Regions from separate parts of the Streptomyces sp. NPDC057694 genome, predicted to be linked through region 1. Evidence: riboswitches for the same ligand, from Rfam matches in the RefSeq annotation. Region 1 holds a riboswitch; each other region holds the start of a gene.
What was found. A riboswitch is a leader RNA that binds a small molecule or an ion and turns the genes downstream of it on or off. The one in region 1 is predicted to bind cobalamin.

Region 1 (4,916 bases):
GGCCGCCTCCTCCGCGCTCGGCACGCGGGGGGAGTGGATGTCGTAGGCCCCCGGACCGGCCTCGCGCGGATAGCCGTGCTCGGCCAGTTCGCGGGCGACCTGCATGTGCGAGCGCGCCGCCTCCAGACTGATGACGTCGGCGTCGAGGTCGTCGATCGCCTGCACGATGTCGCCGAACTCGGCGTAGCACATGTGCGTGTGGATCTGGGCGTCCGGACGCACGCCCGCGGTGGTGAGCCGGAACGCCTCGGTCGCCCAGTCCAGGTAGGCGGCGTGGTCGGCGGCCCGCAGCGGCAGGGTCTCGCGCAGCGCGGGCTCGTCGACCTGGATGACCGAAGTGCCGCTCGCCTCAAGGTCGTTGACCTCGTCGCGCAGTGCCAGGGCGACCTGGCGCGCGGTGTCGCCGAGCGGCTGGTCGTCACGGATGAAGGACCAGGCGAGCATGGTCACGGGCCCGGTCAGCATGCCCTTGACCGGGCGGTCGGACAGCGACTGGGCGTACGACGTCCAGCGCACCGTCATCGGCTCGGGGCGGGAGATGTCACCGGCCAGGACCGGCGGGCGGACGTAGCGGGTGCCGTAGGACTGGACCCAGCCGTGCTGCGTGGCGAGATAGCCGGTCAGCTGCTCGGCGAAGTACTGGACCATGTCGTTGCGCTCGGGCTCGCCGTGCACCAGGACGTCGAGCCCGGTCTTCTCCTGGAAGGAGACGACGTCACGGATCTCGTTCCTGATGCGCTCCTCGTAGGCGGCGGTGTCGATCCGGCCCGCCTTCAGGTCGGCGCGGGCCGTGCGCAGTTCGGCCGTCTGCGGGAACGAGCCGATCGTGGTCGTCGGCAGCAGCGGCAGCCCCAGGTGGGCGCGCTGGGCCGCGGCCCGCTCGGGGTACGGCTGAGAGCGCCGGGCCTGCGCCTCGGTGACCGCGGCGGCGCGGGCCCGCACCGCGGGGTCCCGGGTGAGGGGCGAGGCGGCGCGGGAGGAGAGCGCGGCGCGGTTCACCGCGAGTTCCGCGGTGATCGAGTCCGTGCCGTGGGCGAGGCCCTTGGCGAGGGTGGCGATCTCCACCGTCTTCTGGCGGGCGAAGGCGAGCCAGCGCAGGATCTGCGGGTCGACGTCACGTTCCAGGGCGGCGTCCAGCGGGACGTGCAGCAGGGAGCAGGAGGCGGCGACGTCGACGCGGTCCGCGAGGCCGAGGAGGGTGCCGAGCGTGGCGAGGGACTTCGTCAGGTCGTTGACCCAGATGTTCCGGCCGTCGACGACACCGGCGACCAGGCGCTTGCCGGGCAGCCCGCCGACGGCGGCGAGCGCGTCGAGCTGGGCGGCCGCGGCGTCGGTGAAGTCCAGGGCGAGGCCTTCGACGGGTGCCTTGGCGAGTACGGGCAGGGCGTCGCCGAGCCGGCCGAAGTAGGAGGCGACCAGCAGCTTGGGCCGGTCGGCCGCCGCACCCAGCTCACGGTAGGCACGCTCGACGGCGTTGAGGTCGGCCGTGGTGCGGTCCTGGACCAGGGCGGGCTCGTCGAGCTGGACCCAGCCGGCCCCTGCGGCGCGCAGGTCGGCGAGGACCTCCGCGTACACCGGGAGCAGCCGGTCGAGGAGGGTGAGCGGGTCGAAGTCGGCGGCGACACCGGGCGCGGGCTTGGCGAGGAGGAGGTAGGTGACCGGGCCGACCAGGACCGGGCGGGCGGACAGCCCGAGGGCGAGGGCTTCCCGCAGCTCCGCGACCTGCTTGGCGGAGTCGGCGGTGAACACGGTGTCCGGCCCCAACTCGGGCACCAGATAGTGGTAGTTGGTGTCGAACCACTTGGTCATCTCCAGCGGCGCCACGTCCTGGGTGCCGCGGGCCATCGCGAAGTAGCCGTCGAGCGCGTCGGCGTCCACCGCGGCGCGGTGGCGCGCGGGAATCGCGCCGACCATCACGGTGGTGTCGAGGACGTGGTCGTAAGGGGAGAAGTCGCCGGTGGGGACTTCCGAGATCCCGGAGGCGGCGAGCTCCCGCCAGTTCCCCCGGCGCAGTTCGGCGGCCGTGGTCCGGAGGGCGTCGGCGGTGACGCGGCCCTTCCAGTACCCCTCGACGGCCTTCTTCAGTTCACGGTTCCGGCCCTGACGGGGGTAGCCGTACACGGTGGCCCGTGCTGCCGCGGCTTCGGTCCTGGTGGTCACGGAGTTCTCCTTCGAGAGACGTATCCCTGAGATCCCGAGGACCCGAACGCGTGAAGGAGCGACAGAAACGACAGGGCGACCTCACGCGGCAAAGGCGCGGTCGTCCGCCGGATATGTACGCCGACCCGCCCTCGAGGTCACCGGGATGTCCGCGCACGCGTCGTACGCGCACGGGCAGGTGGCAGGTCTTCGGACTCGCGGGCCCGTCCCGTGCGTGTCACCACGTACAGGACTCCTACTGGCCGTCGCTTCCCAGGTCCCGTTCCTCGGGTCCCAGTGCGTGTGACGGCGGTCGTTCCCACTCACCGCTGCGGGGCAGTCCCGGATTCCCACCGGGTTCCCTCTTGCGACGCATCCCGCCTGGCGGACGGGGCGAACCAGCTGCGGGGCCCACCCTACCGGCCGGTGGTGTCGGGCACGTCCGGCCCGCTGCCGCCCTCGGCGCCCGCGCCCTGCCGGGCACGACGACGGCCGAACAGAGCACCGCCCGCGACCACCAGACCGATGGCGACGACCTTGGCTGCTCCGTAGTAGCCCGTCGCGAGGTTCTCCGGGGTGCCGGGCAGCCGGAGGAGGACCCACGCCGCCGCGAGAACGCCGATCACGATCACGACCACGGCTCCCACCGCTCCGAGATCCGCCCACCAGGGCTCCGCGCCGTGACCCCGCTCCTCGTGCCCCGCGATGTCCTTCTCGGTGTCCGTCAACGCCTCGTACTCCCCTGTGATCGTGGTGCTCGCCGAGGAAGATGCGGGTCAGGGGGCGACGGTTCCCAGGAGTGGATCTTCGGGGTGTCCGCGGACCCCGGCGAAGATTTTCGTGCGACCGCGGCAACCTGGCGCGGGGTCGCGCGTCGTGTGGGGGTGAAGGGCGCCGTCCGGCGTCCTCGTCCCGACCGTGGAGAACGACCGTGAAGCACCTCGTCCCCGTCCGCAGCGCCGTTGTCGCCACCGGCCTGCTGGCCGCCCTGGCCTCGATCCCCGCCGCCCACGCCACGCCCGCCCCGTCCTCGGCCGCCGCCACCGAGGCGCCGAGCGCGTCGCCCGCCACCGGCGCTCCGAAGCCCGCCACGAGCGAGCCGCCGACGGCCGAACCGTCCACCGCGCCGGGCGGCAAGGAGTCCGCCACCCCCTCGCCGGTACCCAGCGCCGGCGACGCTACCGAGGCGCCCTCGCCCGCCCCCGCCGACGGTACCGAGGCGCCCTCGGCAGCTCCCGCCGACGACGAGCTGGCCCATACTGGTTCGTCGAACACCGGTACGGCCGTCATGGGCGCCGGGGCCGTCGTCCTCGTCGCCGGTGGAGCGGGAGCCCTCTTCGCCGTACGCCGCCGCTCGCACCGCTGACGCAGCCCACCCGAGGATCTCTGTGCACAGCTCCGCAGTCACCGAACTCGCCCCACGGCCACAGCCGTTCACGCTCGCCCACGGCCGAACCCGTCCGGGGTGGCGGGCGCTGCTGCGCGGGCTGCTGCGCCGCGACCGGTCCACTCTCGAAGCGGCGCCCGGCCCGGCCGCGCGCCCGTACACATCCCCGTACGGCACCACGCACCCGCACCCGCACCCGCACACCGACCGGCCGCCCACGATCAGCGAGCTGTACCACGCGCACCGGCTGCGCATGGTGCGGCTCGCGGTGCTGCTCGTGGACGACCTGTCCACCGCCGAGGACGTCGTGCAGGACGCGTTCACGGCCCTCTACCGACGCCACGGAGAGCGCATCACGGAGGTCGACAACGCCCTCGGCTATCTGCGGACGTCGGTCGTCAACACCGCACGGTCGGTGCTGCGCCGACGCCGCACGGCCCGGGCCTGGACCCCGCCGCCGGCCGGTGCCGCCCCTTCGGCGGAGGACTCCGTCGTGCTCGACGAAGCGCACCGCGAAGTCCTCGCCGCACTCGCCCGGCTCACCCCGCGCCGCCGCGAGGTCCTCGTCCTGCGCTACTGGGCCGAACTCAGCGAGGCCGAGATAGCCGCCGCCCTCGGCATCAGCAAAGGCGCGGTGAAATCGAACGCGAGCCGCGCCCTGGACGCACTCGAAAGGATCCTGGAGGGCCGGATATGACGCCCCGGACACCATGGGCCGAACCGGCCGACCACCCCGAGCGCCCGGCGGAGCGACGGCTGCACGAGGCACTGGCCGCGCGCGCCGACAGCATCACCGTACGCACGCTGCGCCCGGCCGAGCCGCCAGGACCGCACCTGCGCCGACTGCCCCTGCTCCACCGTGCCCTCCTCCACCGCGTCCGGCGCCGCTACGTGGTCCCGCTCGCCGGTCTCGCCACCGCCGCCGCCCTCGTCGTCGGCTACCTCACGCTGGCCCCGGACACGGAACCGCACCGCACCCCCGTACCGCCCGCCGCGCCCTCGGCCCCGGCCGACCCCGACCGCGCTCCGACTCCCCGCCCGTCCTCGCCGGCCCCGGCCGGCTCGACGGCACCGCACACCGAGGTGCCGACCCCTTCCCGTCCGCCCTCCGCGACCGCCCCGGACGACGTCGCCCCCTCGGCGACCCCGAGCACACCCGGCTGAGCCGGGACCGGCCGACACCGGCATACCGGCGCCGGCTTCCGCCCGCGCACACGGCACAGTTAGGGCAGCACAGTGTCGGTGCAGTGTCTGAGGGAGGAACGCGTGCTCGGTCTCGAGCTTGTCGTGCTGTTGGGGATCGCCGTGCTGGTCGGCTCCGCACTCGGCGACCGGCTGCGCATCGCACCGCCCATGGTGCTCATGGTGATGGGCGTGCTGATCGGCCTGA
Region 2 (4,916 bases), on a different contig from region 1:
TCGCGCAGCGCCTCACGGGTCTGCGCGTCCCACACGCCGAGCGCCTTCAGCTCGTCCACCAGGTACGAGTTGACCTGGAGGAACTCACCCGACAGCGTCTCGCGCTTGAACAGGTTGGAGACCTGCGGCTCGATGCACTCGTAGACACCCGCGATCGAGGCGATCGTGGCCGTCGGCGCGATCGCGAGCAGCAGCGAGTTGCGCATGCCGGTCGCGGCGATACGTTCCCGCAGCGCGGCCCAGCGCTCCGGCCAGGTGAACTCGACGTCGTAGTGGTCGGGGTGCAGCACACCGCGCGCGGTGCGGGTCTTCTCCCAGGCGGGCAGCGGGCCGCTGCGCTCGGCGAGATCCGCCGACGCCTCGTACGCGGCGAGCATGATCCGCTCCTGGAGCCGCGTGGACAGCGCCTTCGCCTCGGGGGAGTCGAACGGCAGGCGCAGCTTGAAGAAGACGTCCTGGAGCCCCATCGCGCCCAGGCCCACCGGGCGCCAGCGGGCGTTGGAGCGGCCCGCCTGCTCGGTCGGGTAGAAGTTGATGTCGACGACACGGTCGAGGAACGTGACGGCGGTGCGGACGGTCTCGTCCAGGCGCTCCCAGTCGATGTCGCCCTCGACGACGAACGAACCGAGGTTCACCGACCCGAGGTTGCAGACGGCCGTCTCCCCGTCGTCCGTGACCTCCAGGATCTCGGTGCACAGGTTCGAGGAGTGGACCGTGTGGCCGGGCTCCGCGGTCTGGTTGGCGGTGCGGTTGGCGGCGTCCTTGAACGTCATCCAGCCGTTGCCGGTCTGCGCGAGGGTGCGCATCATGCGGCCGTACAGGTCGCGGGCGGGGATGGTCTTGCGCGCCTTCCCCTCGGCCTCGGCCTTGCGGTACGCGGCGTCGAACTCGTCGCCCCACAGGTCGACCAGCTCGGGCACGTCGGCGGGGGAGAACAGCGACCACGGCCGGTCGGCGTCCACGCGGCGCATGAACTCGTCGGGGATCCAGTGCGCCAGGTTCAGATTGTGCGTACGGCGCGCGTCCTCACCGGTGTTGTCGCGCAGCTCCAGGAACTCCTCGATGTCGGAGTGCCACGTCTCCAGGTAGACGGCCGCCGCGCCCTTGCGGCGCCCGCCCTGGTTCACCGCGGCGACGGAGGCGTCGAGCGTCTTCAGGAACGGGACGATGCCGTTGGAGTGCCCGTTCGTGCCGCGGATCAGCGAACCCCGGCTGCGGATGCGGGAGTACGAGAGCCCGATGCCACCGGCGTGCTTGGAGAGGCGGGCCACCTGGTGGTAGCGGTCGTAGATCGAGTCCAGCTCGTCCAGCGGCGAGTCGAGCAGGTAGCAGCTCGACATCTGCGGGTGCCGGGTGCCGGAGTTGAACAGGGTGGGGGAGGAGGGCAGGTAGTCGAGCCGGCTCATCAGGCCGTACAGCGCCGCGACCTCGTCGAGCGCCCGCGCCGAGTCGTCCTCGGCGAGACCGGCCGCGACGCGCAGCATGAAGTGCTGGGGCGTCTCGATCACCTTGCGGGTGATCGGGTGGCGCAGCAGATAGCGGCTGAAGACGGTGCGCAGGCCGAAGTAGCCGAAGCGGTCGTCGGCCGTCCGGTCCACCAGTGCGTCGAGCCGCGCGGCGTGGACGCGCACGAACTCGGCGGTGCGGTCCGCGATCAGGCCCTCGCGGTGGCCGACGGCGATCGACCCGGTGAACGACGTGACGCCCTGCGAGGCGGCCTCGGCGGCGATGGAGAGCGTGAGCAGCCGCGCGGCGAGCCGGGAGTAGACGGGGTCCTCGGAGATCAGCCCGGCCGCGCCCTCGGTGGCGAGTTCGCGCAGCTCGGCCTCGTCGGCCCGCGCGCTGCGGCCCCGCAGCGCGGCGGCCGCGACCCGGCCGGGATCCGCGGCGGGCAGATCGGCGGTCAGCTCGGTCAGGGTGCGCAGCAGCGCGGTACCGGGGGCATCCGCCTCGGCCACGGCTGAGGCAGGATCAGCGGGCGCGATGGTCACGGTGGGGCTCTCCCTCGCTCGGCTCGGGGCCCGCGGGGGAACAGTGGCCCGGGCCCGCGCACGGCAGGGCCCGCGTCACCGGCCCATTCCACGAGGCCCGGACGTCTTCGACACCCGGGCCGAGTGGCTCGGGTGTGCCGTCTGCAGGTCTTCGGACTCACGTACACGCTTTTGAGGCTTACGTTCACCGTTGCGGGACAGTTCCGGATTTGCACCGGATTCCCCTGCGCTGACAGCGAGAGCGAGCATACATGTTGTGTCGGGTGTTCGCGGCAGCCCCACATGTTGTGTCGGCTAGGGTGACGGCCAGTCGAGTGTGGACGATCTTGGGGAGAGTGGTTCCATGCGTGCGGGGCGAGTGACGGCCATGGTGCTGGTGGGACTCTTGGCGGGCTGTGGCACCCAAGGGGTGAACGGGACGGGGGAGGCGGACAAGGCGGCGCCGAGGTCGTCGGCGCCCGGGACGCCCACGTCGGCCTCCGCGAGCCCGGCCGCGTCGCCGCCGGGGATCGTGCCGCCCACCGGCGCGCCGACCGCCCCGGGCGTCGACTCCGTGGCGCCGTCGCAGCGGACCTTCACCGGCGCGCAGCTGGATGCCACCCTGCTGCCCGACTCGGCCTTCGGCCGGGGCCTGGACAGCAAGGATCAGCACCAGGCCGGGGTGTTCAAGAACACGCACGAGCAGCGGCGCGGCTGGTGGTCGTACTGCCTGGAGTCGGAGGAGGATCCGGCGTGGCTCGGCCCGGCCGCCTACCGCGGCACGGAGGCGTACTCCCACTCCCTGTGGACGAACCGCAGGACGCGGCCGCCCCAGGGCCACATCATGGTGTCCCAGCACCTCGTGTCGCTGACCACGGCCGCCGCTCGTGACCTGCACCGCGTCGAGCAGGACATCCTGCGCCACTGCCCGGAGTTCGGCTCCGACATGGAGGCCGGCACCGCGACCGAGCGCTACCGCGTCGAGCCCTTGAAGGGGCTCGGCGACGAGGCGAACCTGGAGGTCCAGGAGATCGTCTACGAGGGCGACACCAGAACCTCGTACCGGGCGCACGTCCGCGTCGGCGGCGTCCTGGTCCGGGTGGAGAGCGGCGAGGACCCGGACCGCGACGCGACCGTCCGCTGGGCCGCGCAGCTCGCCAGGGACGTGCGCGGCGATCTGTACGGGATCAGCCGCTGAGCCTCAACTCGTAGCCCAGGAGCGTCACTTCGGGCACCGGCGCCCAGTCCCGGCCGGGCGCCCGGCGGAACCCGAGCCGCTCGTAGAGCCGGTGCGAGGCGGTCGCGACGGGCTGGGTGGACAGCACGAGGGCCGTGCGTCCGTCGGCCCGCGCGCGGTCGATCATGGCCCGTACGAGGGCCGCCCCCGCGCCCTGCCCGCGCGCCTCGGCGGCCACGGCCAGCATCCGGAACTCGGCCTCGCCCTCCCGGGCCACCTCGGCGTAGGGATGGTCGTGCGCGGGGACGTACGTGACACCGCCGAGCACGGCCCCGTCGGGGCCGACGGCGACGAGCACGGTCGCCTCCCGGGCGCGCCGCGCGACATCGCGCAGTTCGCCCGCGTACCAGTCGCTCTCGCCGAACGCGAGGAGCCCGCTGTCCAGATAGGCGGCGGCACCGATCTCGCCGAGCCGGGCGTGGTCCTCGGGGCGCACGGCCCGGACGGTGACAGCCGGGGGAGCGCTCACGCCACGCTCGGCTGCTTGAGGAGGGTGTTGACGAAATCCTCGGTGAAGTTGCGCGGGCCGGTGCCGAGGGCGACCCGGCCGCGCCGGGCGGTGCGCTCCGCGACCAGCGGGGACTCCTGGTAGTAGGCGCGCGGGTAGTCGGCGTCGTAGGGGATGAACACCGTCTTGCCGCGGGTCAGTTCGGACCCGCACTCCACCACGACCGTGCCTTCGGCGGCGGTCACGAACGACTCGTCGGCGCACACGCCCACGGCCAGCGGGTCGTGCAGCGGGGAACCGCCGCTCTCGCGGTACGCGCCGAGGTAGAAGTCCATCAGCCGGGCGGTGAGCGCCATGCCCTCACCGGCCGCGCGCAGGGTCTCCAGGTCGTCGGTGGTGAACCGCCAGCCGTGCGTCGCGTCGAGCCCGACCATCGTGTAGGTGATGCCGGAGGAGACGACGAGGTCCACGGCGTCCGGGTCGGCCCAGGCGTTGAACTCGGCGACCGGGGTGATGTTCCCGGGCACGTCGGCGGCGCCGCCCATGAAGACGAGCTTCTTCACACGGCGGGCGAAGTCCGGGTCCTCGGTGAGCGCGAGGGCCACATTGGTGAGCGGTCCCGTGGCGCAGACGGTGAGTTCACCCTCGTACTCCCGCGAGAGCCGCAGCAGCGCCTGCGTCGAGGACTCGGTCGCCTCGGGCGCCGTCGAGTCGGGCAGCGTCTCGGCGCCGAGCCCCGAGGCGCCGTGGAACTCACCGGCCGCCGAGTACGGCAGTCGGGTCAGCGGGCGGCCCGCGCCGCGGTGCACGGACACGTCCCCGTCGATGCCGAAGGCGCGGGCGAGGGCGCGGCCGTTGCGGAAGGTCTGTCCGGCGGGGACATTGCCGCCGACGGTCGTGTACGCCTTCAGGTCCCACAGCCCGGTGCCGAGCAGGTACTGGAGCGCGACGGCATCATCGATACCGGGATCACTGTCGAGAACGATGGGGGCGGGCACAGTTTTCCTCCGGGGGCGGTACGGATCATGATTCGGGCCCACGGTAACCCCGCCAGGGGCGCGGGGCTGTGTCTGATCTGCGGCTACCGCCGCGTGTGCGCGACCAGCCACAGCCCACCCGCACCCGACGACGAACCGTCAGTGCCCGGAGGCCCCCACGGTGGGCAGCTCCACCTTGACGCCCTTGTCCCCGGCATCGGCGGTGTAGTCGCCCGGCGACGTCTCGTCGACCCCGTCCGGCGCCTTCGCGGCCCGCAGGATGA
Region 3 (4,916 bases), 600 kb from region 1:
CAGGGTGCCGTCCGGGACGTAACCCGCGCCGCGCCCGCCCGCGTTGGAGTCGAGTACCGCGAACCAGTTGTACAGCGGTGTCGTGCCCGCCTCCTCGACGGCGGCCTTGCAGGCGGGGTTGGTCGGCATCTGGGTGGAGGAGTTGGCGAGGAGGTCCTTGTAGCAGAGGTAGGTGCGCGAGCCGGGCATCAGGGCGACGCCGTGCGCGGCGGCCGGGGACGGCACAGCGAGCACGGTGGCGACGGCGAAGCCCGCCGCGCCGACCAGACCGGCCGCGCGCCGGGACCGGAGGGATCTCGCTGCACGGGTAGTGGTCCGGCCGGTCCCGGGGCGACGAGGAACTGCCGTACGGGGAGGAACCGTCATGGGAATGTCTCCTTCGGGAGGTCTCCGACGAGCGGTACTCCTCGTAGTCGTCGCCGGTACCGATTCGGTTGCCGCGCACCGGCGTAGCCTCGCGAGATCGACTGATCCAACTGATCCGCAGGGCGGGGGTTCGGGAAATGACGGAACGGCGCACGGTGCGCGTGGCGGGGGTCCGGTTGTCCTACGAGGTGTCGGGGCCGCCGGACGCCGTGCCGCTCCTGCTGCTGCCCGGCCTGGGAGAGGGTGCCGCCGACTGGGCGCCGGTGGCACCGGCGTTCGCCCGCGACCACCGGGTGTACGCCCTCGACCTGCGCGGGCACGGGCGGAGCGACTGGCCGGGACGGTACTCACTGGAGCTGATGCGGGACGACGTCGCCGCGTTCCTGGACGCGGCGGGCCTCGACCGGGTGCGGGTCGTCGCGCACTCCATGGGTGGCGTGGTCGCCTTTCTGCTGGCGGCGGCCGAGCCGGAGCGGGTGGCACGGCTGGTTCTGGAGGACGTGCCGCTCCCCCGCCCGCGGACACCGCCGCCGCTGGTCCGGCCCGAGGGAGACCTGGCCTTCGACTGGGAGATGGTGGTCGCGGTCCGGCAGCAGCTCGACACCCCGCCCGCGCACTGGCTGGAGCGTCTCGGCGACATCACCGCCGAGACGCTGGTGGTGGCGGGCGGGCCCCTCAGCCATGTCCCGCAGGACGGTGTCGCGGAGCTGGCCCGACGTATTCCCGGCGGGCGGCTGCTGACCCTTCCCGTCGGGCACCTCATCCACCGGGACGCGCCGGAGGAGTTCGCGACGGAGGTCTGCGCGTTTCTCGGGGCGTGAGCCGGTGCAGGGCGGCTGGATCAGTTGTCGTCCGTCTGCGGGCCGGTGGCCGCTTCTCGCGCAGTTCCCCGCGCCCCTGAGGCAGGCGCTTCGCGCCGCCTCCCCTTTGAGGCTGCGGCTTCGCCGCGCTTTTGATGGAGATGCCGCACGAAGTGCGCACTCCAGGGGCGCGGGGAACTGCGCGACCAGCCCCCACCGGCCCGCAGCCGACAACGAGCCCCGGTCCCGGCAAAAGGACCCGCGCCCACCCCGTGATACTTTCGCCAGGCCAGTCGTACCTTTGCACGGTCTGTCCGTGCACGGGTCAGGGAATCCGGTGAGAATCCGGAACTGACGCGCAGCGGTGAGGGTGACGGGCGGAGCCACAGCCACTGGGCCGGTGACACGGTCTGGGAAGGCGCTTCGCGCGGACGACCCCGAGTCCGAAGACCTGCTGGCGGCCCCCGGCGGCGTTCCGCGGTCCGGGGGTTGACCGTAGACCGGCTCCGCGTATGAGCCCTGGACGCAGAGGATCTCCCGTGCCGCCCGCCCGCACCACCCGTCACCTCCGCCGTACCGCAACGCTGTTGGCCGGCGTCCTCCTCCTCGCCGGATGCGGCGGATCGACCGGCGCAGGCACGGACGAGAAGGCGACGGGCGGGGTCACCGTCGACAACTGCGATACGAAGGTGCACGTCGACCACGCCCCTCGGCGTGCCGTCGCCCTCGATCAGGGGTCGGCCGAGATCATGCTGTCGCTCGGTCTGGCCGACCGGATGGTGGGCACCGCCACCTGGACCGACCCCGTGCTCAAGGGACTTGAGAAGGCGAACGCGAAGGTGCCGCGGCTCGCCGACCGCTACCCCTCCTTCGAGAAGGTCCTCGCCGTCGAACCCGACTTCGCCGCGGCCTCGTTCACCTACACGCTCAGCAAGGGCGGGGTGGCGCCGCGCGAGAAGTTCACCGAACTCGGCGTCCCCGCCTACCTCTCCCCCAGCGACTGCGCGGGCAAGAACAACAGTGGCGACGGCGACGGCGAGCGCACGAAGGCGCTCACCCTCGACACGGTCTACGGCGAGATACGTGACCTGGCGAAGATCTTCGACGTCGAGAAGCGCGGCGAGAAGCTCGTCGACAGCCTCAAGTCCCGGGTACACAAGGCCACTTCGGCGGCCGACGCCTCGGACGTCAGCGTGCTGTACTGGTTCGCGAATTCCGACTCGCCCTACATGGCGGGCTGTTGTGGTGCTCCCGGCGTCATCACGGAGGAGCTGGGGCTGCGCAACGTCTTCGACGACACGCATGAGGAGTGGCCGCAGATCGGCTGGGAGACGGTCGCGGACCGTGACCCGGACGTCCTCGTCATCGGTGACTTGACGCGCCGCTCGCAGTCGGCCGAGTCCGCCGCCCAGAAGATCAGGTTCCTGGAGTCCGATCCCGTCACGAAGAACATGACGGCGGTGCGCGAGAAGCGGTACGTGCTCTTGAGCGGGCAGGACATGAACCCGACGATCCGCACCGTGGACGGAGTGGAGAAGGTGGCCGCCGCGCTCGGCGAGTTCGGCCTCGCCAAGTGAGTGCCGCGACCCTGCGGTCAGGTCTCTACTGGACGGCGGGCGTCTTCGCGCTGTGTGCGTCCGTCGCCGTGGCGATCACCTTCGGGCCCGCGCAGATCCGCGTCGGCGACGTCTGGTCGGCGGTGGGCGCGCGCCTCGGCTGGGGCAGCTCGGACCTGACGCCGATCCGCGACGGCATCGTATGGAATCTGCGGCTGCCGCGGACGCTGCTCGCGGCCGTGTGCGGGGCCGGGCTCGCCGTGTGCGGCACGGTGCTGCAGGCGCTGCTGCGCAATCCGCTCGCCGATCCGTTCGTGCTCGGGGTGTCCTCGGGGGCGTCGACGGGCGCCGTGCTCGTCGTGGTCCTCGGGGTGGGCGGCGGCGCGCTGTCGGTGTCCGGCGGGGCGTTCATCGGCGCGGTCCTGTCGTTCGCGCTGGTGCTGCTGCTCAGCCACACGCTGGGCGGCACGACGGACCGGGTGGTGCTGAGCGGGGTGGCCGCGATGCAGTTGTTCTCCGCGCTGACCTCGTTCGTGGTGCTGACGGCCGCCGACGCGGAGACGACGCGCGGCGTGCTGTTCTGGCTGCTCGGCTCGCTCGGCGGGGTCGGCTGGACCGAGGTGTGGCTGTGTCTGTCGGTCCTCGTGGTCGCGCTGGTCGTGTGTCTCGGGTACGGGCGCACGCTCGACGCGTTCGCCTTCGGCCCGGAGGCGGCGGCCGCGCTGGGCGTCCGGGTGGCCCGCACCCGGCTGATCCTGCTGTGTGTGACGGCCCTGCTGACCGCGGTCCTGGTCAGCGCGGCGGGCGCCATCGGCTTCGTCGGTCTGGTGCTGCCGCACGCGGCACGCGCCCTCGTCGGTCCGGGGCACACCCGGCTGCTGCCGGTGACGGCGCTCTCCGGCGCGGTGTTCCTGGTCTGGGTGGACACGGCGGCGCGCACGGTCCTGGCACCGCAGGAGATTCCGGTGGGAGTGGTGACGTCACTGATCGGTGTGCCCGCGTTCGTGTTGGTGCTGTACCGGCGCAGGGCCGTCCGGTGACGGCCGGACTGCGCGCGGAGCGCGTGTCGCGGTCGGCCGGCGGCGCACTGATCCTCGACGGGGTGGCGCTCGCGCCGCGCCCCGGCACCGTGACGGGCCTGCTGGGGCCGAACGGCTCGGGCAAGTCGACCCTGCTGCGGCTGCTCGCCGGGGTGCTCGCCCCGGACTCCGGTGTCGTCACCCTCGACGGCGCGCCGCTCGCGGACGTGCCGCGCCGCACGGTCGCCCAGCGGGTCGCCGTGGTGGAGCAGCAGTCGGAGACCCTGGTCGAGTTGACGGTCGTCGATGTGGTGCGGCTCGGCCGGATCCCGCACCGTCGCGCCTGGTCGCCGGCGTCCGCGGCCGACGAGGCCGCGGTCCGTTCCGCACTGGAGCGCAGCGGACTGGCCGACAAGGCGCACCGGCTGTGGCACACCCTGTCGGGCGGTGAGCGCCAGCGGGTGCAGATCGCCCGCGCCCTGGCCCAGGAGCCGCGCGAGCTGCTGCTCGACGAGCCGACCAACCACCTGGACATCCAGCACCAGTTGGAGCTGCTCGACCTGATCACGGGTCTCGGCCTGACGAGTGTCGTCGCCCTGCACGACCTGAATCTGGCCGCCGCGTACTGCGCGCAGGTCGCCGTGCTGTGCGAGGGCCGGGTCGTCGCGGCGGGTGCGCCGGACAAGGTCCTCACCGAGGAGCTGATCGCGGACGTGTACGGGGTCCGCGCCCGGGTGAGCGTCCCGGAACCGGGCGAGCGGCCGCACATCCGATTTCTGGGGATCGTCGCGCGCGATTCCTGACCCGCTGACGGGACGGCCCCCGGGCGGCGCTCACTCGAAGCGGTCGGGATCCCCCGCGCCGCGCCGGACGACCTCGGCCTCGCCGCCCGAGAAGTCGATCACCGTGGTGGGCTCGGTGCCGCAGTCGCCGGAGTCGAGGACGGCGTCCACGACGTGGTCGAGCCGCTCCTTGATCTCCCAGCCCTGGGTGAGCGGCTCGTCCTCACCGGGCAGCAGCAGGGTGCTCGACAGCAGCGGCTCACCGAGCTCGGCGAGGAGCGCCTGGGTGACGACGTGGTCGGGGATGCGAACCCCCACCGTCTTCTTCTTGGGGTGCTGGAGCTGGCGCGGCACCTCGCGGGTCGCGGGCAGGATGAAGGTGTAGCTGCCCGG
Region 4 (4,916 bases), on a different contig from region 1:
GCTCGTTCAGCGGCAACGGAGTGGCCGACATCGCCGTGCCCTACGGGGACGACGTCGTCCTGCCCCTGCGCCTGGCCCTGCTCGACCGGGCCTTCGAGACCTGGATCCACGCCACCGACATCGCGGACGCCGTGGACCATCCGTACCCGCCTCCCGTGCCCGAGCACCTGCGGACACTCATCGGGGTCGCCGTGCAGATGCTCCCCGCGATCCTGGCGGCGCGCAGGCAGGCGGGACTGGCGTCGCCGCCGCTGCCTCTCACACAGCCGGACGCGTCGCCGCGCAGTGTGCGCCTTGAGATCGAGGGCGAGAGCGGAGGCGACTGGTACCTGCCGTTGGACGCCGCCGACGGCCCGGCGGGCCCGGACAACTGCGTCAGCCACATCGTCCTGCCCGAAGTGGCGTTCTGCCGGGTCGCGGCGGGCCATCTCGCCCCACGAGAGGCGGCCACGGGCCAACAGGGCGACCCCACGGCCGTCGTCGAGCTGCTGTACGCGATGGCGTCGATGAGCCGTCTCTAGGCTCGGCGCGGCCATGGGGCATGGCCGGTTCCCCCGTTGCGTCGTCCCGCCCGCTGTAGTGGCATCGACCCGGCGGCCGATGTCACACCGCAGAACCGCTTCGGCCGCGACAGGGCGACGCCGATCAGGGAGGGGCGATGCCGGAGAACGAGGCTTCCGCGTCATTCTCGGCGAGCGGCGAGATCGGCGTCGTGGTCGCCGGGGGCGGGGCGCGGGGCGCGTACGAGGCCGGCATGCTGGCGACGCTGCTGCCGGAGCTCGACCGGTTCGGGCAGCGGCCGACGTTGTTCACCGGTACCAGTGCGGGAGCGCTCAACGCGGTGCTCTTCGCCTCGTTCGCCCACCTGCCCGCCCACCAGGCCGCCGACGAAGTGGTCGCGGCCTGGCAAGGACTGACGAAGGATCAGGTCTTCAGGCCGTTCCTGCTGACGGCCCTGCCCTCGATCCTGCGGCAGTGCCTGACCAGGGTGGTGAACCCGTCCAGCGCGCCCCTGGCCGGCCTGCTCGACACGAGCCCCCTGCGGACCACGCTGCGGACGAAGGTGGACTGGAACCAGCTCCACGCCAACCTGGCCGACGGCGCGGTACAGGCGGTCGCCGTGGCCACGACGGCCTTCGGCAGCGGCCGTACCGAGGTCTTCGCCGAGGGACCGGCAGCAGCGAGGCTGCCGGCCTCCGACGCCGACCGGGCGGTGGACTACACCCGTACCGTCCTGAACGAGGACCATGTGATGGCGTCCGCCGCGATTCCCGTGGCGTTCCCGCCCGTCAGGATCGGACCGGCCGGCTGCTGGTACATGGACGGCGGTGTACGCCTCAACGCCCCCATCAAGCCGACGATCTCGCTCGGCGCGCGCCGCGTCGTGATCGTCGCCACGACACCGTTGCGCGATCTGCCGCACTCCACGGACTGCCAGGACGAACCCGTGCCGTCCGTCCAGGACGTCGTCGCCCAGATCCTCACCGGCCTGATGGGCGATCGCATGGTGGAGGACACGCGGACGCTCGGCAAGGTCGACGAGCTGCTCGAGTCCGGGGCGAAACGGATCAGCCCGCGCGGACGCCCGTACACCGTCATCGAGTACCTCTTCGGTGGCCCACTGCCCGGCCAGGCGGACCAGCTCGGCGAGAAGGCGGAGTACGTACTGGACACCAGTTTCCGTGGAGTGCGCCGCCTGACCAACCCCGACCTGATGTTCCTCGCCGCGCTCCTGGGCCCGGGACAGAGCCGGGGCGAACTGCTCAGCTACCTGTTCTTCGAACCGGAGTTCATCGGCGAGGCCATCAAGCTCGGCCAACGGGACGCCCGGATCATCCTGGACGAAGCGGGCGACGACCCGGGCAAACTGTGGCGCACCGACGCCGCGTAGGGCCCGTCCGGCGGACCGTGTGACCGCCACCGATCCGGGCCGCCGCCGAAAGGGCGGGCAGCCGCACTGCACAATGCAGGAATGGATCAGAGGGATCAGACGGATCACGCGGCGCGCGCGGACGACTCGGACCGCGCGGACGACGCGGCGGTCATGAAGGTCGTCGCCGCGGCCGTGATCGAGGACGGGAAGCTGCTCGTCGTCAGCAAGCAGGCCGCGCCGGACGTGTTCTACGTGCCGGGTGGCAAGCCCGAGCCGGGGGAGCGGCCGGAGGAGACCCTGAAGCGAGAACTCGCGGAGGAGTTGGGTGTCTCGACCGGGCCGCTCGAACATCTCGCGGTGGTCGAGGAGCGGGCGGCGCTGGAGGGCGTACCGATGCACCTGACCGTCTTCTCCACGCACCTCGTCGGGGAGCCGGTCCCGGCAGCCGAACTGGCCGCCCTGCGCTGGACCGACGGGCACGACCCGGACCTGCGGCTCGCCCCGGCGGTCGAACACCACCTGGTGCCGCTCCTGCGGACCATGGGCAGGCTCGGGCCGTCGGCGCGGATGGCATGATGACCGAGGACAAGGGCGACAGCCGCCCGAGGAAACCGGTGTGAATCCGGTGCGGTACCGCCACTGTGATCGGCGAGCGGATCCCGACGAGCCACTGCCCCGCGCGGGTGGGAAGGCCGGGACGAGCGCGGACCCGAGAGCCAGGAGACTCACGCTGTCGCCTCCTCGAAGCACCCCGGGGCGGAACTCCCCGGCGAGAGGAAGGACGCGGCATGCCTGAGCGGCTCGCCGACGAGACCGACGAGACCGGGTCGACGGAGGACCGGACGGTCCCGTGCCGGGTGGTGGTGTGCCGCGACTGCTGCTGCGGCACCGTCAAGGTCGACGCCGATCACGCGGCCCAGACCGCGCGGCTGCGCCAGATCGCCCCGGTCCGGATCTCCGAATGCCTCGACGTGTGCGAGCAGGCCAACGTCGTCGTCGTACAGCCGTCGACAGCCGGCCGGGCGGCTGGTGCCCGGCCGGTGTGGCTCGGGCTCGTCAACGACCGGGACGCGACGGAAGACATAGCGGACTGGGTACGGGCGGGAGGACCCGGTGTCGCGGCCCGGCCCGACATCCTCGACCTCTATCTCATCCAGCCCCCGCGCCGCGCTCCTCTCACGCCATGACCGCCGAGGTCCCGCCGGAGCAGGTCGCCGAGGCGCTGCGCGACGTGGCGCGGCTCGGTGGATTCTTCGCCCTCGACACCGTCGCGCCCGCGCCGTTCCACGAACGGGGCGGCGCTCTTCGCGACGGGTTCGCAGACCGGGCCCGAGCCGTCAACGACCGCTTCGGGACGGCCGAGACACGCGTCGGCGTCTCCGTCGCGCACCTGGGACTCGCGGCCCGGCTCTGGTCGCCGGTCCTCGCCTGCGCTCTCGTGCACGGGATCGTGCCGACGATGAGCGGCGTGGAGTGGTCCGGTGACGGGACGGACCTGCGCCTTGTCGGCCCGCGGGGACGGCTCGCCGCCCGCCTGCCGTCGCCCCTGGAAGCCGTCCTCGCGGAGGCCGACGGCGTGCTGAGGGAGGTCGAGCGCGGCCTCACGGTGAAGGTGGCACCGGGCCTGCTGGCCGGCAACTCCGCGTCCGCGCTGGTCGGTTCGGCGGCGCAACTGCTGAGAACCCGGCCCGCCCTGCGCGGCCCGCTCACCCGCCTGACGCGGGAACTGCTGGACACGGGCCGGCTGCGCGGCACCGGCCGGATCACCGGGCCCGGTCCGACCTTCCGCCGCAACAGCTGCTGCCTCTACTACCGGGCCCCGGGCGGCGGGAAGTGCGGGGACTGCTGCCTGACCCCGTGACCGACCGCGGGCCGGGCAGCAGGGCGGATCAGTCCCCGACCCGCGTGTCCCGCTCCTGGAACGCGTCCAGGATCCGCTCGGCGGCCAGTGTCGCGGTGAGCTCGCCGTCCCTGACCCGCTGCTCCAGACCGGGCGTCACGGCCCGCACCGCGGGATCGGCGTGCAGCCGGCCGAGAAGCTCGTCGCGCACCATCGTCCAGGTCCAGTCCACCTGCTGCGTACGGCGCCGCTCGGCGAGCCGCCCCGTCGAGTCGAGGAGCGAACGGTGCTGCTCGATCCGCTCCCAGACCTGGTCGAGCCCGCTCTCCTCACGGGCGCTGCACCACAGCACAGGAGGCGTCCAGAACGCGTCCTTGCCGTGCATCAGCCGCAGCGCGCCCGACAGTTCCCGCGCCGCCGACCGCGCGTCACGCTCGTGCGGCCCGTCGGCCTTGTTCACCGCGATGACGTCGGCCAGCTCCAGGACACCCTTCTTGATGCCCTGCAACTGGTCGCCGGTCCGCGCCAGCGACAGCAGCAGAAACGTGTCGACCATGTTCGCGACAGCCGTCTCCGACTGGCCCACGCCGACCGTCTCCACCAGGACGACGTCGTACCCGGCGGCCTCCATGACGACGATCGACTCCCGGGTCGCCTTCGCGACACCCCCGAGCGTCCCGGCCGTGGGGGAGGGGCGTACGAAGGCGGCCGGATCGACCGCCAGCCGCTCCATCCGCGTCTTGTCGCCCAGGATGGAACCGCCCGTCCGGCTGGACGACGGATCGACCGCGAGCACGGCCACCCGGTGGCCGAGCCCGGTCAGCAGGGTGCCGAACGCGTCGATGAACGTCGACTTCCCCACCCCCGGCACCCCGCTGACGCCGATCCGGCGGGCCCGGCCGCTGTACGGGAGCAGCTCGGTCAGCAACTCCTGTGCGAGCCGCCGGTGCTGGGGGCGGGTGGACTCGACGAGCGTGATCGCCCGCGCGACGACCGCCCGCTTCCCGGCGAGGACACCCTTGACGTACGTATCGAGATCGATGGGCACACCGTCACCGGCTCACTCGTCGCCGTGCCCGAGGTTCGCCGCCAGGCGCGACACCAGGTCGTGGGCGGCGTCCGGGATCACGGTGCCGGGCGGGAACACGGCCGCCGCGCCCATCTCCAGGAGCGTGGGCACGTCCTGCGGCGGAATCACCCCGC

Region 2: it holds a riboswitch for cobalamin, as region 1 does, so the genes downstream of both, ACFVDP_RS31815 (ribonucleoside-diphosphate reductase subunit alpha) here and metE (5-methyltetrahydropteroyltriglutamate--homocysteine S-methyltransferase) in region 1, are expected to answer to the same signal.
Region 3: it holds a riboswitch for cobalamin, as region 1 does, so the genes downstream of both, ACFVDP_RS03050 (ABC transporter substrate-binding protein) here and metE (5-methyltetrahydropteroyltriglutamate--homocysteine S-methyltransferase) in region 1, are expected to answer to the same signal.
Region 4: it holds a riboswitch for cobalamin, as region 1 does, so the genes downstream of both, ACFVDP_RS08900 ((2Fe-2S) ferredoxin domain-containing protein) here and metE (5-methyltetrahydropteroyltriglutamate--homocysteine S-methyltransferase) in region 1, are expected to answer to the same signal.

What each region holds. Positions count from the first base shown of each region.
Region 1 covers NZ_JBHVIX010000001.1:1,234,029-1,238,944, reverse strand. The annotation lists gene metE (5-methyltetrahydropteroyltriglutamate--homocysteine S-methyltransferase) at 1-2,160, opposite strand, end outside; cobalamin riboswitch at 2,323-2,557, opposite strand; gene ACFVDP_RS05650 (hypothetical protein) at 2,556-2,867, opposite strand; gene ACFVDP_RS05645 (LAETG motif-containing sortase-dependent surface protein) at 3,071-3,505, shown strand; gene ACFVDP_RS05640 (RNA polymerase sigma factor) at 3,528-4,223, shown strand; gene ACFVDP_RS05635 (hypothetical protein) at 4,220-4,690, shown strand; gene ACFVDP_RS05630 (Na+/H+ antiporter) at 4,793-4,916, shown strand, end outside.
Region 2 covers NZ_JBHVIX010000019.1:114,189-119,104, forward strand. The annotation lists gene ACFVDP_RS31815 (ribonucleoside-diphosphate reductase subunit alpha) at 1-1,991, opposite strand, end outside; cobalamin riboswitch at 2,116-2,257, opposite strand; gene ACFVDP_RS31820 (hypothetical protein) at 2,335-3,168, shown strand; gene ACFVDP_RS31825 (GNAT family N-acetyltransferase) at 3,158-3,676, opposite strand; gene ACFVDP_RS31830 (nucleoside hydrolase) at 3,673-4,653, opposite strand; gene mctP (monocarboxylate uptake permease MctP) at 4,792-4,916, opposite strand, start outside.
Region 3 covers NZ_JBHVIX010000001.1:636,465-641,380, forward strand. The annotation lists gene ACFVDP_RS03040 (lytic polysaccharide monooxygenase) at 1-366, opposite strand, end outside; gene ACFVDP_RS03045 (alpha/beta fold hydrolase) at 504-1,187, shown strand; cobalamin riboswitch at 1,460-1,640, shown strand; gene ACFVDP_RS03050 (ABC transporter substrate-binding protein) at 1,679-2,743, shown strand; gene ACFVDP_RS03055 (FecCD family ABC transporter permease) at 2,740-3,762, shown strand; gene ACFVDP_RS03060 (ABC transporter ATP-binding protein) at 3,759-4,544, shown strand; gene ACFVDP_RS03065 (L-threonylcarbamoyladenylate synthase) at 4,575-4,916, opposite strand, start outside.
Region 4 covers NZ_JBHVIX010000002.1:434,309-439,224, reverse strand. The annotation lists gene ACFVDP_RS08915 (anti-sigma factor family protein) at 1-521, shown strand, start outside; gene ACFVDP_RS08910 (patatin-like phospholipase family protein) at 659-1,891, shown strand; gene ACFVDP_RS08905 (NUDIX domain-containing protein) at 1,973-2,449, shown strand; cobalamin riboswitch at 2,478-2,600, shown strand; gene ACFVDP_RS08900 ((2Fe-2S) ferredoxin domain-containing protein) at 2,662-3,060, shown strand; gene ACFVDP_RS08895 ((2Fe-2S)-binding protein) at 3,057-3,734, shown strand; gene meaB (methylmalonyl Co-A mutase-associated GTPase MeaB) at 3,763-4,761, opposite strand; gene scpA (methylmalonyl-CoA mutase) at 4,774-4,916, opposite strand, start outside.